DNA from 3 places in the Salinicola sp. LHM genome. Region 2 is predicted to be linked to each of the others. Evidence: predicted binding sites of a transcription regulator. Region 2 holds the regulator's gene; each other region holds the start of a gene.
What was found. The regulator sigma-54, encoded in region 2, starts transcription at its own class of promoters, with help from an activator protein. The targets are predictions, from matches to a motif close to TGGCACNNNNNTTGCTNT.
Positions count from the first base shown of each region.

Region 1: glnA (glutamate--ammonia ligase) is a predicted target of sigma-54. The motif match lies at 2,982-2,999, and genes of this name have one in related genera.
Region 3: R5R73_RS18005 (amino acid ABC transporter substrate-binding protein) is a predicted target of sigma-54. The motif match lies at 4,105-4,122, and genes of this name have one in related genera.

Region 1 is NZ_CP140261.1:3,689,364-3,694,876, reverse strand. Features, by position in the region: gene typA (translational GTPase TypA) at 1-586, opposite strand, end outside; gene R5R73_RS16815 (nucleotidyltransferase family protein) at 1,143-1,691, shown strand; gene R5R73_RS16810 (polysaccharide deacetylase family protein) at 1,712-2,701, opposite strand; gene glnA (glutamate--ammonia ligase) at 3,123-4,529, shown strand; gene R5R73_RS16800 (DUF4124 domain-containing protein) at 4,751-5,323, shown strand; gene glnL (nitrogen regulation protein NR(II)) at 5,465-5,513, shown strand, end outside.
Region 2 is NZ_CP140261.1:1,645,379-1,650,891, reverse strand. Features, by position in the region: gene lptC (LPS export ABC transporter periplasmic protein LptC) at 1-134, shown strand, start outside; gene lptA (lipopolysaccharide transport periplasmic protein LptA) at 131-673, shown strand; gene lptB (LPS export ABC transporter ATP-binding protein) at 774-1,499, shown strand; gene R5R73_RS07665 (RNA polymerase factor sigma-54) at 1,649-3,082, shown strand; gene hpf (ribosome hibernation-promoting factor, HPF/YfiA family) at 3,214-3,522, shown strand; gene ptsN (PTS IIA-like nitrogen regulatory protein PtsN) at 3,532-4,014, shown strand; gene rapZ (RNase adapter RapZ) at 4,017-4,973, shown strand; gene R5R73_RS07645 (HPr family phosphocarrier protein) at 4,960-5,229, shown strand; gene mgtE (magnesium transporter) at 5,339-5,513, shown strand, end outside.
Region 3 is NZ_CP140261.1:3,952,096-3,957,608, reverse strand. Features, by position in the region: gene R5R73_RS18035 (ABC transporter ATP-binding protein) at 1-4, opposite strand, end outside; gene trhA (PAQR family membrane homeostasis protein TrhA) at 135-857, opposite strand; gene ribA (GTP cyclohydrolase II) at 1,008-1,643, opposite strand; gene hemE (uroporphyrinogen decarboxylase) at 1,872-2,960, shown strand; gene R5R73_RS18015 (DUF393 domain-containing protein) at 2,932-3,441, shown strand; gene R5R73_RS18010 (VanZ family protein) at 3,503-3,877, shown strand; gene R5R73_RS18005 (amino acid ABC transporter substrate-binding protein) at 4,181-5,209, shown strand; gene R5R73_RS18000 (amino acid ABC transporter permease) at 5,295-5,513, shown strand, end outside.

The DNA of each region.
Region 1 (5,513 bases), 2.0 Mb from region 2:
TGTCGTCGGCGAGCTGATCAGGTTCCATGCCGGCGATGCCGTTGAGCGCCGAGCAGTAGATGATCGGGAAGTCGAGCTGCTCGTCGGTGGCGCCGAGATTGTCGAACAGATCGAAGATCTGGTCGATGACCCAGTCCGGGCGCGCGCCGGGGCGGTCGATCTTGTTGACCACGACGATCGGCTTCAGCCCCTGCGCGAAGGCTTTCTGGGTCACGAAGCGGGTCTGCGGCATCGGGCCGTCGACGGCATCGACCAGCAGCAATACGGAGTCGACCATGGACATGACGCGTTCGACTTCGCCACCGAAGTCGGCGTGTCCCGGGGTGTCGACGATATTGATGTGGTAGTCCCGGCCGTTACCGTCGTTCCAGCGGATCGCGGTGTTCTTGGCCAGGATGGTGATGCCGCGTTCCTTCTCCTGATCATTGGAGTCCATGATCCGGTCTTGGCCTTCGGCCTTGCGATCCAGCGTGCCGGACTGGCTCAGGAGCTTGTCGACCAGTGTCGTCTTGCCATGGTCGACGTGGGCGATAATGGCAATGTTCCTAATGCTCTCGATGCGAGCGTTAGAGGCGTTGTCACTCATGGGGCGGTTTCCATCGTAAAATGTGTGCGCCCATGTCTAGGGGCTGTTGACGTTTCAGCGCGAACCGCGTTGCTGGGTCAAATGGCGCCAGGCCAGGCGCGGGATGCAGAGAAGGGTGGTTCCCTTTTCCAATCCCGCAACGCCGCATGGCGCCATTTGCCGCGCAACCCGAAGGGCCGGGCCAATTTTTGCACGTTGCTGCGTTATTCGTCGTGCATTTGGAATGACCAAACTACGCTCCTCACGCCTTGCCCCGCACAAAAACTGGCTCCGGCGCGGCCGTGCATGAAACGCCGACAGCCCCTAAGTCGATGATCCACGCTCTGCGCTGGATCGACGAGTCCCCTGGGCACTGAGTAGGAGGGTCGGGCGCGCATTGTACAGGCAAGCGCGCGACACTGGCTACTTTAGTCTATCGGCGTAGCGCAAGATCTTTTTTCACGGCGATCCTGCGGGCGCGAGAGAAGGTCGTTTGCCCCGGACCCGGTTCTGGCGCGCCTTTTATTGTCATCACAACTAGCTGAAAAATAGCGGTTTTTATTCTTGCGAGGATCCCGTGGAAGACGCTGAGCAGATAGGCGAGTGGATTCGTGACGACGCCTGGCGCATGGAGGCGCTGCGCCAGGCGCGGTCGCTGTGCCTGCCCGACTGGTGGCTGGCCGCCGGCTTCGTGCGCAATCTGGTCTGGGATCGCCTGCACGGCTATTCGCCATCCACGCCGCTGAACGATATCGATCTGATCTATTTCGATCCGGCCCATGCCGGCAAGCGCGCCGATCGCAAGTACGAACAGCGCCTGCAGCGCGCCTCGACGCTGCCCTGGTCGGTCAAGAACCAGGCGCGAATGCACGAGCGCCACGGGCATCGCCCCTATGAGTCTATAGAGGAAGCGCTGAGTGTCTGGGTCGAACGTGAGACGGCGGTGGGCGTCACGCTGGGCGATGATGATTGCCTCCGCCTGATCGCGCCGTTCGGTGTGGCCTCGCTGTTGGCCGGGCGGGTCACGCACAACCCGCGGCATGGCGATCGCGAAGAGTTCCGGCGCCGTGTCGCCGCCAAGGGGTGGCAACGACGGTGGCCGAAGCTCGACATTCCCGAGCTTTGAAGCCGGGCTCTGCGGCAATCTCAGGAGCGCAGGTTGCCCAGCAGCCAGTCGAACAGCCGCCCGGGGCTGTTGGCGACCGGTTGGGTAATGACGAAACGGGGCAGGAGTACCGTATCGACCGGTGGCTCCAGCCAGCCCGTACGGCGAGTCAGCACGTGTTCGATGCCCGCGCCGGTCGCGAGCCGTGCCAGGTCGTCGTCCTCGCCGCCACCGGCATAGGCGGCGATGGGCAGCGGATGGCGGCACAGAATGGCCAGCTGGTGCTGGCTCTCGCGTAGTCGGGCCAGCGCCCGGGCGTCCTGGGTCAGGAATCGTGGCGGCATCAGGCTGCCGAAACGGAAAAGCCCACCTTGTTCGAGCCGCCGGATGCTGAACGCGTCCAACGTCTCGTCGGAGAAAATCGCTTCGTTACCCAGCGTCGCGGCGACAGCGTACAGCGTCGCCGGCTTGTACGACTGGTCGAGCTCGTCAACGTAAGTCTTGATCGCTTGACTGTAATGCTCGTCCCGGCTGCCGGCGACAACCGGCGGCGCGGGCAGGCCGGCTTCGACCAGCTGCTGGGCGGCACGCTCGGCCGTGTCTTCATGCCATAGCGCTTCGCCGAACGCTTCATGCCAGGAACTCCAGGCTCGCTGAGTGACCGGGCAGGGGAGGAAGACGTTGGCCGGCAGTGCCATGCGTTCCAGCGTGGGTGCAACCTGCTTGAGCGTGTCACGCCAGCCGCCGTCGAACGTGAGTGCGATGCGGGGCAACTGATCGTGATGAAGCTGCAGCACGCTCTCCAGACTGACGATCTGCGCGCTGTCGCTGAGACTTTCCAGCAGCTTTTGAAAACTGTCCGGGCCCAGACACCAATCGGCGCGGTGGGGCAGGCGTGCCTCGGCTTCATCATCCAGTACCCGGCGCAGTGCGAGAATAGCGCTTCGGCCCCATAGCGGCTCGCTGAGATTGAGACGCCAGTGACCGCGTAGGCGCTGTACCACATCCTGTGTGCGATCCAGCCTGGGCATGGGTAGTTCCATTACTGAGTCATTGATCGCCATGAGTCACGGCGCGTACGAACAGTATCCGTCGCCTATCGGGTTTCGGCAAAGTTTCCGGCGACGACTCAATGCTCCATATTGGTGCATATGGGTGAAATGGTGCGCCAAGTTGGTGCTTTCAGCGATTCGTGATCCGGCGGGATGAACGGTTTGCGTGCATTCAGTCGCCGCTTAGCCTACGAATGGATGTCAAAATTATCTTTCTCGTCATGCGGTTATATCAGTCGCTCACTGTCCTGCTTCATTTTGGCACATTCTCTGCATAGCTATGTAAAAACGGTGTGCGCGTGGGCAAGAGCGCTAACTTCGTGCTACAAAACACGCATGCCAAAAAACGGTGTTGGATATTCGCCAACGAATCGAGCCATGGCTCACAGTGGAGGACAACATGTCTGAGAAAACCCTCGCCCTTATCGAAGAACACGACGTCAAGTGGGTGGATCTGCGCTTTACCGATACCAAGGGCAAGGAGCAGCACGTCACAATTCCTGCCAGTGCTGTCGATGCGGAATTCTTTGAAGATGGTCAGATGTTCGACGGCTCCTCCATCGAAGGCTGGAAGGGCATCAACGAGTCCGACATGATTCTGCGTCCGGAAGACGGGACTGCCTTCCTCGATCCGTTCACCGAAGACTCCACGCTGATCCTGCGCTGCGACATCATCGAGCCGGCCACCATGCAGGGCTACGAGCGCGATCCGCGCTCCATCGCCAAGCGTGCCGAAGCCTATCTGAACAGCACCGGCCTGGGCGACACCGCTTTCTTCGGTCCGGAGCCCGAGTTCTTCATCTTCGACGAAGTGCATTGGAAGACCGATATCGAAGGCTCCATGTACAAGATCTCTTCCGAAGAGGGTGCCTGGTCCACCGATCGTCAGGTCGAAGGTGGCAACCTCGCCCACCGTCCGCGCGTCAAGGGTGGTTATTTCCCCGTGCCGCCGGTCGACAGCTTCCATGACATCCGCAGCGCGATGTGTAACACGCTGCAGGCGATCGGTCAGAGCGTCGAAGTGCATCACCACGAAGTGGCCAACGCCGGTCAGAACGAAATCGGCGTCAAGTTCAACACCCTGGTGAAGAAGGCCGACGAAGTTCAGGAGATGAAGTACGTCATCCACAACGTGGCACATGCCTACGGCAAGACGGCAACCTTCATGCCCAAGCCGCTGGTCGGTGACAACGGTTCCGGGATGCACGTTCACCAGTCTTTCTGGAAGGACGGTACCAACCAGTTCGCGGGCGAAGAGTACGCCGGTCTGTCCGAAATGGCGCTGTACTACATTGGCGGTATCATCAAGCACGCGCGTGCTCTGAACGCCTTCACCAACGCTTCGACGAACTCCTACAAGCGTCTGGTGCCGGGCTTCGAAGCGCCGGTCATGCTCGCCTACAGTGCGCGTAACCGCTCTGCGTCCATTCGTATTCCGTACACTTCCAACCCGAAGGGCAAGCGCGTCGAGACCCGCTTCCCCGACCCGACTGCCAACCCGTACCTGGCGTTCGCAGCGATGCTGATGGCCGGTATCGACGGCATCAAGAACAAGATTCACCCTGGCGATGCCATGGACAAGAACTTGTACGATCTGCCGCCGGAAGAAGGCAAGAAGGTCCCGACCGTGGCCACCAGCCTTGATCAGGCGCTGGAAGCACTCGACGCCGATCGCGCCTTCCTGACCGAAGGTAACGTGTTCACCGACGACATGATCGATGCCTACATCGAGCTGAAGAGCGAAGACGTCGAGCGTCTGCGTCTGGCGACGCATCCGGTCGAGTTCGACCTCTACTACAGTGTCTAAGGTTCGCACCTTGGCCTGACAAAAAGCCCCACCTCGGTGGGGCTTTTTCGTGGATGGCTCTTATTTTGCCAGTGGTTGCCAGCGGTTCGTCTCTTGCTGGAATACGCGCACGGAGACGTTCGGTGGCTCGAGAGCCAGGCGGCGCCGGACACATTCAGGCCCTGGTCGGTGTCGGCCGATAAAGCGGTGTCATGAACGGTGGCAACAAGGAGAGGATAACGATGCAAGCACGACGGGTTGGGTGGATGGTCGGCGGTATGGCGGCGCTGCTTGTGGCGTTGCCGACACTGGCGGCTCCGGTCTATCGGCATGTCGATGCCAACGGCAACGTGGTCTACAGCGACGAGCCCGGGCAGGGCAGCCGGATCGATCTCAAGCCCATTACGGTGGTTGATCCCGCGGAGGTCGAAAGCCGCTCGCGCCCGGCCGACTCGACGACGACGTCGCCTTCGGCGGTCGATTACGACCGCTTTGCGATCGCCAGCCCGAGCAATGGCGAGACGCTGCCGACCGGCCAGGGCGGCAATGTTCAGGTGCAATTGGCGATCGAGCCCGAACTGCAGCCGGGCGACCGCGTTCAGCTCCGGGTCGACGGCAAGGTGAGTCAATCGCCGATGCATACCAGCGTGTTCGCGCTGAGCCAGCTCGAGCGCGGCGAGCACCAGATCCAGGCTGAGCTGCTGGACGCTCAGGGCCAGGTGCGGCTGTCGACGCCAGCGGTGACGCTCTACGTCCAGCGGGCCAGCGTCAACCTGCCCGCCAATCCCAATAACCCGAATTCGAATAATCGATAGGCAGCGATTTGAGAATTGCACCATTTTGGTGAATGAAGACTTGGTTGCTATTGAGCGTTTCCCGGTCCTGAGCGAAATCGGGGAGTGGCGCGGTTTTTGCACTGTATAAGCACATACCGGATCACCACGATGGAACGACGCATGTATCAACGTTTGCTGGAGCACTTGACGACCGCCGTCCTGCTACTCG
Region 2 (5,513 bases):
TGCGTGGTGATCGCTTCGATGCCTGGATCAACGAAGACCGTATGCGCCTGACCGACAACGTGCGGGGGCACCTGCCACAGCAACCCCAATCACAGCAATCCCAGTCACAGCAATCTGAGGATCAAGGATCATGAGGCGAGAACTCGGCCAACTCCTGGTGCTTACCGCGCTGGGCTTCACCAGCCTTCCGACCATGGCACTGGAAAGCGATGCCAGCGCGCCGATCGAGATCGCCGCCGATCAGTTCGAGCTCGACGACCGCCAGGGCACTGCCGTCTACACCGGCAATGTCGACATGCAACAAGGCAGCATGAAACTGAAGGCCGCACGCGTGGACATCCAGCGAGCCGACGACGGCCAGGTCAGCCAGGTCACAGCCAAGGGCGGCGGTGGCGAGCGCGCCTATCTCGAACAGCGGCCGGCCCCCGACGAAGCGATCGTCAAGGGCTGGGGCGATACCGTCATCTATCATGCCGCCGAGCGCCGCGTGGAACTGGTCGGCAACGCCGAACTGCATCAGGCCGGCGACACCTTCGATGGCGCCTACGTCGAATACTATCTCGACTCGCGCCGCGTCCAGGCTCGTTCCAGCCAGGACGGCGACGGCAGTGGCGACGGTCGCGTTCGCATGACACTTACGCCGCGCAACGCTTCCGAACAGTCGTCCCAATAGTCATTCCAGTCATGATTCCAGAGAAGATTCGGGCTCTGCTCCCGACCACGCTCACCGGGCCTGAATCGCTCTGCGCCGCGTCGCCACAAGGATCGCATCCATGAAAACGCTAACGGCCGCCAATCTGGCCAAGAGCTACAAGGGACGTCGCGTCGTCCACGATTTCAGTCTGACCCTGCGCCAGGGCAGCATCGTCGGCCTGCTCGGCCCCAACGGCGCAGGCAAGACCACCTCCTTCTACATGATCGTCGGCCTGGTCAAGTCCGATGCCGGCAGCGTTCATATCGATGACCACGACCTCAGCCGTGCACCGATGCATGACCGGGCGCGAGCCGGGATCGGTTATCTGCCGCAGGAAGCCTCGATCTTTCGCAAACTGAGTGTCGCCGACAACATCATGGCCATTCTCGAGACGCGCAAGGATCTGGACCGAGCCGGACGACGCGAACAGCTCGAGCGGCTGCTCGCCGATTTTCACGTCGACCATATTCGCGACAACCTCGGCATGAGCCTGTCCGGCGGCGAACGCCGGCGCGTCGAGATCGCACGCGCGCTGGCCACGGAGCCGGCCTTCGTCCTGCTCGACGAACCCTTCGCCGGCGTCGACCCGATCTCGGTCGGCGATATCAAGAGCATCATCCGCCAGCTCCGCGATCGGGAGATCGGCGTTCTCATCACCGATCACAACGTGCGCGAAACGCTGGACATCTGCGACAACGCCTACATCGTCGGCGACGGACAGATCATCGCCGAGGGCCGCCCGGATGCCATCCTCGACAACCAGCGAGTTCGCGACGTCTATCTTGGTCACGAATTCCGGTTATAATCCGACTTCCCGCCCTATCCTGTTTCTTTCCGGCGGCCAGCCTTGCCTGAGCCGCCTTGGATGGCATGTTTCTTGCATAAATCGTTGCATGTCGTCAGATCAATCAGTAACGTGGCTATTCCCTCGTTGATTATGACGTCCGTTTCGCCATGTCCATGAAGCCTTCGCTGCAACTCAGAGTCGGCACGCAGTTGACCATGACGCCTCAGCTTCAGCAGGCGATTCAACTGCTGCAGCTGTCGACGCTCGACCTGTGCCAGGAGATTCAACAAGCGCTCGAATCCAACCCGATGCTGGAGCTGGAAGAGCAGTACTCGGAGCAGGAGACCTCGGAAGCGCCGGAAGACGACTGGCCCAGCGACATTCCCGAAGAGCTGGCGCTCGACAGCGACTGGAGCGACACCTACCAGGACGCCACCGCTGGATCGCTGGGCAGCAGCAGTGGCAGCGAAGAGGCGCCGGATTTCGACCGCAACGCCGCTGCCACCAGCCTGCACGACCATCTTTTGTGGCAGATGGCGATGGGCGATTTCGACGACCGCGAGCGCGAGCTGGGCGAATGTCTGATCGACGCGATCAATGACGATGGCTACTTCACCGGCTCTCTCGACGAACTGGCCCTCAGCCTCCGCACCCAGCGCGACGATCGCGTGACCACGGCGGACCTCGAACACATGCTGATGCGCCTGCAGCAGTTCGACCCCACCGGCGTCGGCGCCCGCGACCTGCGCGAATGCCTGCTGCTCCAGCTCGGTACGCTGGACACGGAAACCCCGCTGCTGCCACAAGCCAAACGCCTGGTGCGCCAGTTTCTCGAGGCCCTGGCCGGCAACGATCGGCGACTGCTCAAACGCCGACTGCGGCTCGAGGACGACGAACTCGACAGCGTCATCGCGATGATCCGCACGCTCGAACCACGCCCTGGGCAACGCTTCGATACCAGCCGCGACGACTACGTGATTCCCGACCTCGTCGCCACGCCCTCCCCCGACGGCTGGCGCATCGAGCTCAACGCCGAGGCGCTGCCACGTCTGCGCATCCAGCCTGACTACGCGGCCCTGATCAAGCGCGCCGACAAGAGTGACGACAACACCTTCCTGCGCCAGCATCTGCAAGAGGCCCGCTGGCTGCTCAAGAGCCTTTCGAGCCGCAACGACACGCTGCTGCGTGTTGGCCGGGAGATCATGTCGCGCCAGGTCGATTTCCTCGAGCGCGGCGAAGAGGCCATGAAGCCGCTGATACTGGCCGACATCGCCGGCAGCGTCGACATGCACGAGTCGACGATTTCCCGTGTCACGACCCAGAAGTACATCCACACGCCTCGCGGCGTGTTCGAGCTCAAGTACTTCTTCTCGAGCCAGGTCGGCGGTCATCGCGGGGAAGGCGACAGCTATTCGAGCACGGCGATTCGCGCCCGGATCAAGAAGTTCATTGGCGAAGAGCCCCCCAGAAAGCCGCTCTCGGACAGCAAATTGGTCGAATTGCTCGCCCAGTCCGATATCTGCGTTGCCAGACGCACCGTGGCCAAATATCGGGAGGCCATGGGCATTCCCTCGTCCAGTGAACGCAAGCGCCTTTCCTGACGTCCCGACTGTACGGCGAGGCAAAATCGATCCAGGGCTCGCCAAACCGGACGATATCGATCACGATGCCTTTGCAGTGACCTGAAAAGGGTTACAATCAAAAGTGCCATCTGCCGCAACAGGAGTGTGTCATGCAAGTGAACGTTACCGGCCATCATGTCGAGCTGACCGATGCCCTCCGGGACTATGTCGGAGAAAAACTCGTTCGTTTGGAGCGTCACTACGACAATATCACCAATGTTCAGGTCACCCTGAGTGTCGAGAAGGAGCGCCAACAGGCAGCCTGTACCCTGCATGCCGCAGGCGGCGATCTGCACGCCGAAGCCAGCGATACCGACATGTATGCCGCCATCGATTCACTGGCCGACAAACTCGACCGTCAACTGGTCAAACACAAAGAGAAGGCACAAGCCCGCGCCCAAGGCGCCGGCGCCCGTTAACGCCTGATGATGACACTGGAAAGCATTCTGCCCCCCGAACGTACCCTTTACGGGGTCACGGGGGGCAGCAAAAAACGTCTGCTGGAATTCTTCAGCACCTTCATTGCCCAAAACACACCCAGCCTGGACAGCCAGGAAGTCTTCAGCCGCCTGATCGGCCGTGAGCGTCTCGGCAGCACGGGGATCGGCAACGGCGTTGCCATCCCCCATGCACGCAGCCCTCACTGCAAGGGGCCGATCGCGGGGTTCATGCGCCTGAAGGACGCCATCGACTTCGACGCGATCGATGGCGAGCCGGTGGATCTGGTATTCGTGCTGCTGGTACCGGAGGAAGCGGATGACACCCATCTTTCGCTACTGGCCGAGGTCGCCAGCATCATGAATCAGAGCAGCGTCAGGCAACAGCTGCGCCAGGCAAGCACGCAGCAGGCGCTGCACGACGCTCTGATCGATGCCATTCGTCATTACCGTCCCAGCGATAACGGCTACTAGAGATGCAACTCGTCATCATCAGTGGTCGCTCCGGTTCGGGAAAATCGATCGCCCTGCAGGCGCTGGAAGATCTGGGCTACTATGCCATCGACAACCTCCCGGCCAACCTGCTGGCGCCACTGATCGACGAACTGCGCAGCGCCCCGCCCACGCGCCCCAACGTGGCGGTCAGTATCGATGCGCGCAATCTGCCGGAAGCGCTCGAGCGGTTCCCGGTGCTGTTGAACGCAGTCCGTGAACGCGGGATCGACACGCAGGTCGTCTATCTCACCGCCGACGCCAAGATTCTGCTGGAACGCTACTCGGCGACCCGTCGGCGCCACCCGTTGACCCGCGGCAACGACATGACCCTAGCCGAGGCGATCGATCATGAGCAGGACTATCTTGCACCGATTCGCCGCATGTCCGATCTGGTGATCGATACCCAGGGGCTCTCGGTCCACGAGCTGCGTGCACGGATCGGAGAACAGGTTGCCAGGCACACCGGCGGCCGTTTGACGTTGACCTTCGAATCCTTCGGCTTCAAACGCGGCGTGCCGCTGGACGCCGACATGGTATTCGACGCGCGCTGCCTGCCCAATCCGTTCTGGGACCCTGGATTGCGCGCCTATGACGGCCGCGACACACAGATCGTCGAGTTTCTGGAATCCTATCCCGACGTCCACGCCATGGCCGGCGACATCCATGCCTGGCTGGATCGCTGGCTGCCGGCCTACCTGGCCAGTCACCGCAGCTATCTGACGGTGGCGATCGGTTGCACCGGCGGCCAGCACCGTTCGGTCTACCTGATCGAGCGCCTGGCGCGTCACTTCCACCATGAATCCGCCGACATCCGACTTCGCCATCGCGAACTCGGTATCCATACCGCCCTCTCGCAGGATGCCACACCACGAGAGCCGGCGCCGCAGGATGCACCATCAAAAGACGCAGGATCATTCAAGCGCGATGCCGACACGTGAACTTCGCCTGACCAATCGTCGCGGGCTGCATGCCCGTGCCGCCACCAAACTGGTCCAATGCTGCCAACCCTTCGCCGTCCGTGTGGCGATTCACCACCGTGAGCGTCAGGCCGATGCCGCCAATATCATGTCTCTACTCATGCTTGCCGCGCCTTGCGGCACCGAGTTGATCGTGACCACCGAAGGCGACGATGCCGACGCCGCCATGGACGCCATCGTCGAGCTTTTCGAGGCGCGTTTCCACGAAGACGAGTAGCGCCCGCTCCTTCCACAGCGTTCGTGAACAGCGTTTTCCATCCTCGTCATTTTGCTCGACGATGGTAGAATGCTCATCCCCGCCAGTCGTTCAAGGATGACCGTTCAGGATGAGCAACAATCCCGAAAAGCTGCAGCCACGGCTGGCCAAGCTCAACGAAGCTCTCGAAAGCGGTGCGCTGGATCAGGCACGGCGCATGCTCAATCGCGGCCTGGCGCCGGTGGATGTCGCCCATCTGCTCGAGTCCAGCCCGCCCAAGGAGCGCGAGATTCTCTGGGGCCTGC
Region 3 (5,513 bases), 1.9 Mb from region 2:
ACATGGCAATCCTTGAAGGTAAGCACGGCGGACTGGCGGGCTTCCATTGCGGGGCACTGCCAGCCGCTACCGATCATAGCCGCCTCGGGCGCTTTGGCAATCCGCGTTTTGACATCAGCCGTCGCGGGTAGGAGTCAGGCCTGAAAGGGCAGCACGGCGGTGTAGATCGCGAAGAAGTGGCAGACGCTGCCGCCGATCACGAACAGATGCCAGATGGCGTGATGAAAGGGGATCGCGCGTACGGCGTAGAAGATCACACCCACGGTGTAGGCGATGCCGCCGGCGACCAGCAGCGCAATGCCGGTGTCGGGCAGATGGTCCGCCATATCGCCGGAGGCGATCAGGATCAGCCAGCCCATGATCAGATAGATGAAGACCCGCAGCACGCTGAACCGATGCGGCCAGATCAGGCGCAGGGCGATGCCGCCGAGGGCGAGACTCCAGACGACGGCGAACAGCGCCCAGCCCATCGGGCCGCGCAGGTTGACCAGCAGAAAGGGCGTATAGGTGCCGGCGATCAGCAGGTAGATGGCGCAGTGGTCGAAAGCCTGGAACACGCGCTTCAGACGCTGGCGGCGGAAACCGTGATAGAGCGTCGAGGCGGTGTAGAGCAGCAGCAGGCAACTGCCGTAGAGCGAAACGCTGACGATCTTCCACGGATCGACATGGGCTGCGATGCTGGCCAGCACGATGAGGACGATCATGCCGGCGAGGCTCAAGGCGGCGCCGATACCGTGGCTGATGCTGTGCAGCCACTCCTCGAGTCTCGAGAACTCTGCACCGGATTCATCGGCGCTGGGCCGGCTGCCCGAGGGAGCCGATCGTTGGGTCGGGTAATCCGGTTGAACGTCTGACATGATATTCGAACCCCCTCGACGATCAGGGCGCGCAGGATGCAAAGCGGTGTCCGATTGGACAGGCTGTTGCGGCCCGGGTTCAGTCTATGGGCTCATCATGACGCTGAGTTGACGCCGGTAAAAGCCCGCGAACGCAGGGTGCGAGAAGATTCAGGCGTCGCGCTCGATGTCCACGTCGCTGGCCGGGGTGAAATCGTCCAGATCCATCATGTGATTGAGCTTGCCGACCTTGGTGGTCAGGTAGTGCTCGTTGAACGGATTGCGACCGGTGGTGATCGGCAGGCGCTCGTGAATGGTCACGCCATCGTGGCTCAGGGCCTCGACCTTGCGCGGGTTGTTGGTCATCAACCGCAGCGACTGGATGCCGAGATGCTCGAGCATGGGCACGCAGATATCGTAGCGGCGCTGGTCGGCGCCGAACCCGAGCCGTTCGTTGGCCTCGACGGTATCGGCGCCGTCATCCTGAAGCGCGTAGGCGCGGATCTTGTTGAGCAGGCCGATCCCCCGGCCTTCCTGGCGCAGATAGAGCAGTGCGCCGCGCCCTTCGTCGGCGATCCGCTTGAGGGCTTCCTGCAACTGGTAGCCGCAGTCGCAGCGCATCGAGAACAGGGCATCGCCGGTCAGGCACTCCGAGTGCACCCGAGCGAGAACCGGCTCAGGCGTGGTGATGTCGCCGAGCGTCAGCACGACGTGCTCCTTGCCGGTGGACTCTTCCTGGAAGCCGTGCAGCATGAACGTCGCCCAGGGAGTCGGCAGTTGCGATGCGGCGATGAAGCGGATCGTCACGATGACCTCGCGATGTGGAAAGGCGCTCGAATACGGTTGCCGAAGCGCCGGACGATGAATAATCAAGGGGCGGCATTATAACAGGCTTGCCGGCCGATCCGTTACAAGGCTGCAAATCGCGCCGATAGCGGACATCAATTTTGACACCGGGAGGTTTTACTGCATGTTCGGGCGATCCGTTACAATGCGGAGGCTCTTGATTAAATCCTCTCGACTATGAAGGCTGCCATGACACTATCCCAGGATCTCCAGCCGCGGGCGCTGCACAACGATCGCCTGCTGCGGGCGCTGGCTCGCCAACCGGTTGACCGCACGCCGGTCTGGATGATGCGCCAGGCGGGCCGCTACCTGCCCGAGTATCGCCAGACCCGGGCCCAGGCCGGCAGTTTCATGGATCTGTGCCGCAACGCCGATCTGGCCTGCGAGGTGACGCTGCAGCCTCTCGAGCGCTATCCGCTGGATGCGGCGATCCTGTTCTCTGACATCCTGACCATTCCGGATGCCATGGGGCTGGGGCTCTATTTCGAGACCGGCGAAGGTCCCAAGTTCCGCAAGACGGTGCGTTCCGCCGCTGACGTCGCGGCGCTGACCGCGCCGAATGCAGAGCGGGATCTCGACTATGTCATGAACGCCGTCAGCACGATTCGCCGCGAGCTCAATGGCCGCGTGCCGTTGATCGGCTTCTCCGGCAGCCCGTGGACGCTGGCGACCTACATGGTTGAAGGCGGCTCGAGCAAGGATTTCCGCCATCTCAAGGCGATGCTCTACGGCGATCCGCAAACCCTGCATGCGCTGCTGGGTATTCTCGCAACCGCCGTCACCGACTACCTCAATGCGCAGATTCGCGCTGGCGCTCAGGCCGTACAGATTTTCGATACCTGGGGCGGGGCGCTATCGACGCCGGCCTATCGCGAGTTCTCCCTGGCCTACATGCAGCGCATCGTGGATGGTCTGATTCGCGAACACGACGGCCGTCGCGTGCCGGTGATCCTGTTCACCAAGAATGGCGGACAGTGGCTCGAGTCGATCGCCGACAGCGGCTGCGACGCGGTCGGTCTGGACTGGACCACGGAGCTGAGCGATGCCCGGCGCCGTGTCGGCGAGCGGGTTGCGCTGCAGGGCAACCTCGATCCCAATGTGCTGTTCGCGCCGCCGCAGCGGATTCGCGAAGAAGTGGCGCGCATTCTCGAGAGCTTCGGGCCGGGCGAGGGCCATGTCTTCAACCTGGGGCACGGCATCAGCCAGTTCACCGACCCGGGCCACGTCACCGCCTTCATGGACGCCTTGCATGAACTCAGCCCCGCCTACCACCGGTGAGCCTGTCAGCAGCGAGCCTGTCGCTAAAGAACCCGGCGACGGCCTGCTGCTGTTCGATGCCGACTGCCCGTTCTGCCGGCGTTCGGTGCGCTGGCTGCTGGCGCACGAGCGCCCCGAGAGCCGGCTGCGCATCGCCGGGCTGAAAAGCCCGGTATCCCGCCGACTGGGCGAACACTTCCAGATCGACTTCTCGGGTACCGACAGCATCTGGTACATCGCCGACGGCGAGCTCAGCCGCAATAGCGATGCCGTCTGGCGCCTCGCGACCCGGCTGCGGGGAGAATGGCAGCGTATCAGTGCGCTGCGCCGGGTACCGCGAGCGTTGCGTGAACGCACCTATCGATTCATCGGCGATCACCGCCATCGATTGGCCTTCCTCGGCGCCGACCGTCTCGAGAGCCATGAACGCTGGCTGACATCGCTGACGCCGGCACTCTGCCAACGCTGCGGCTTGCCGCCCGATCTCGCCGATGAAGGGTGAGCCTGGGCCCCGATGCAGTGAATGTCCCGGCAGACGAGACAGTGAACCAGGAGAGATGCCGATGCCCATGAGCGTCTGGCAAAAAGGGTGCGCGCTGGCCACGTTGATCTGGGCGGCGGGGATCGCCTGGGGCAGCTTGAGCCCGGCTACCGACCTGCCGCAGCACCTGCCGTGGGACAAGTTCAATCACTTCATTGCCTACGCTGGCCTGGCAACAGGTCTGCGTCTTACGGGTTGCCGGTGGCCGGTTGCGTGGGGCGCGGCAGTCGTCTTCAGTATCGGCATCGAATATCTGCAGATCTGGGTGCCAGGGCGTCATGGTGGAGACTGGGGCGATATTCTCGCGAATGCCCTAGGCGCTGGCGCGGGCCTGCTATTGCTGGCTCTGGCTCGACGCGGGAAATCGAAGCGACGCCGTCGTCTGTCTGGACGATAGCCGGTCTGGCCGGTCTGGAAAAAAGTCGGAAAGATCGATACGCCATCTCCAATGTATGCCCCGTTGACTCGCGCTTCGACTCAGGCACCTTTTTAGTGCGTCTGTGTTTTTTAAGCACTGTTTTGAAACAATTTATTGCCGCCAGGATGTCGATGCCGGGCGTCATGACGGGTCATCCGCCTCGAAAAGCCATTCAAAATAGACTTTTAAGCACAATAAGACAGATGTGGAATGGACTTTGCTACTGTCGTACGAGCATGCTCGGCATGCACTTATACGATAACGCTAGGGAGTTGATTCACTATGCGCCACAAGAACAAAAGCTTGGCCCTGCTCTCCATCGCTGCCCTGGGAACGCTGGCCGCGACGCAAGTTCAGGCCGCCACGCTGGATGACGTCAAGAGCAACGGTACTCTCCGTTGCGGCGTCAACGCAGGCCTGACCGGGTTTTCCGCTCCGGATCAGGACGGGCACTGGACCGGCATCGATGCCGATTTCTGCCGGGCGATGGCCGCTGCCACACTGGGTAAATCCGAGTCGGTCGCGTTTACCCCGCTGACGGCCAAAGAGCGTTTCACGGCGCTGCAGTCCGGTGAGGTGGACGTACTGTCACGCAACACCACCTGGACCGCCATGCGGGACAACGCCCTGGGGCTGAACTTCACCGGCGTGACGTTCTACGACGGCCAGGCTTTCATGGTCTCGAAGGATCTCGGGGTGAGTAGCCTCAAGGACCTCAATGGTGCAACGATCTGCATCCAGTCGGGCACGACCCACGAACTCAACATTGCTGACTACTTTCCGGCCAACAATCTCGACTATCAACTGGTGACGTTCGACACGCCCGACCAGACCGCCCAAGGCTTCGATAGTGGCCGCTGCGACGTGCTGACTTCCGACTCCTCGCAACTGGCGGCGCTGCGCCTGCAGCTCAAGGATCCGGACAGCGTCACCATTCTGCCCGAGCGTATTTCCAAGGAGCCGCTGGGCCCGGTCGTGCGCCAGGGTGACGATCAGTGGTTCGACATCGCCAAGTGGACGCTGTTCGCCATGCTCAACGCCGAAGAACTGGGCGTGACCAGCGACAACGTCGATGAGATGCGCGACAACCCGCCGAATCCCGGCGTGGCACGTCTGCTGGGCAAGGACGGCACGTACGGCGAGCAACTGGGGCTGGACAATGCCTGGGCCTACAACATCGTCAAGCAGGTCGGCAACTACGGCGAGATCTACGCACGCAACGTCGGCGCTGACTCTCCGCTGAAGATCGATCGCGGCATCAACGCGCTGTGGAACGATGGCGGCATTCAGTACGCTCCGCCGGTTCGCTAAGCGTCAAATCGTCCTCTCGACACCGCGCCCTTTCGGTCTGAGCGCCGGGGCGCGGTGCCTCTCAACGCTCGAGTAGAGACAGCTCATGCTGCGTCCATCCACTGCCCTTCCGCGACGGGGTCGGGGCCCTTTGTGGCGAAATCCCGCCGTTCGTGCCTTGATCATCCAGGCCGTGCTGTTTCTGGCCCTGGCGATTTTTATCGGTTATCTGGTTCACAATACGCTGCTCAACCTCGAAGCCCGCGGTATCCACACCGGCTTCGGATTTCTGGACGGGCGCGCCGGCTTCTCGATCCCGCAGACG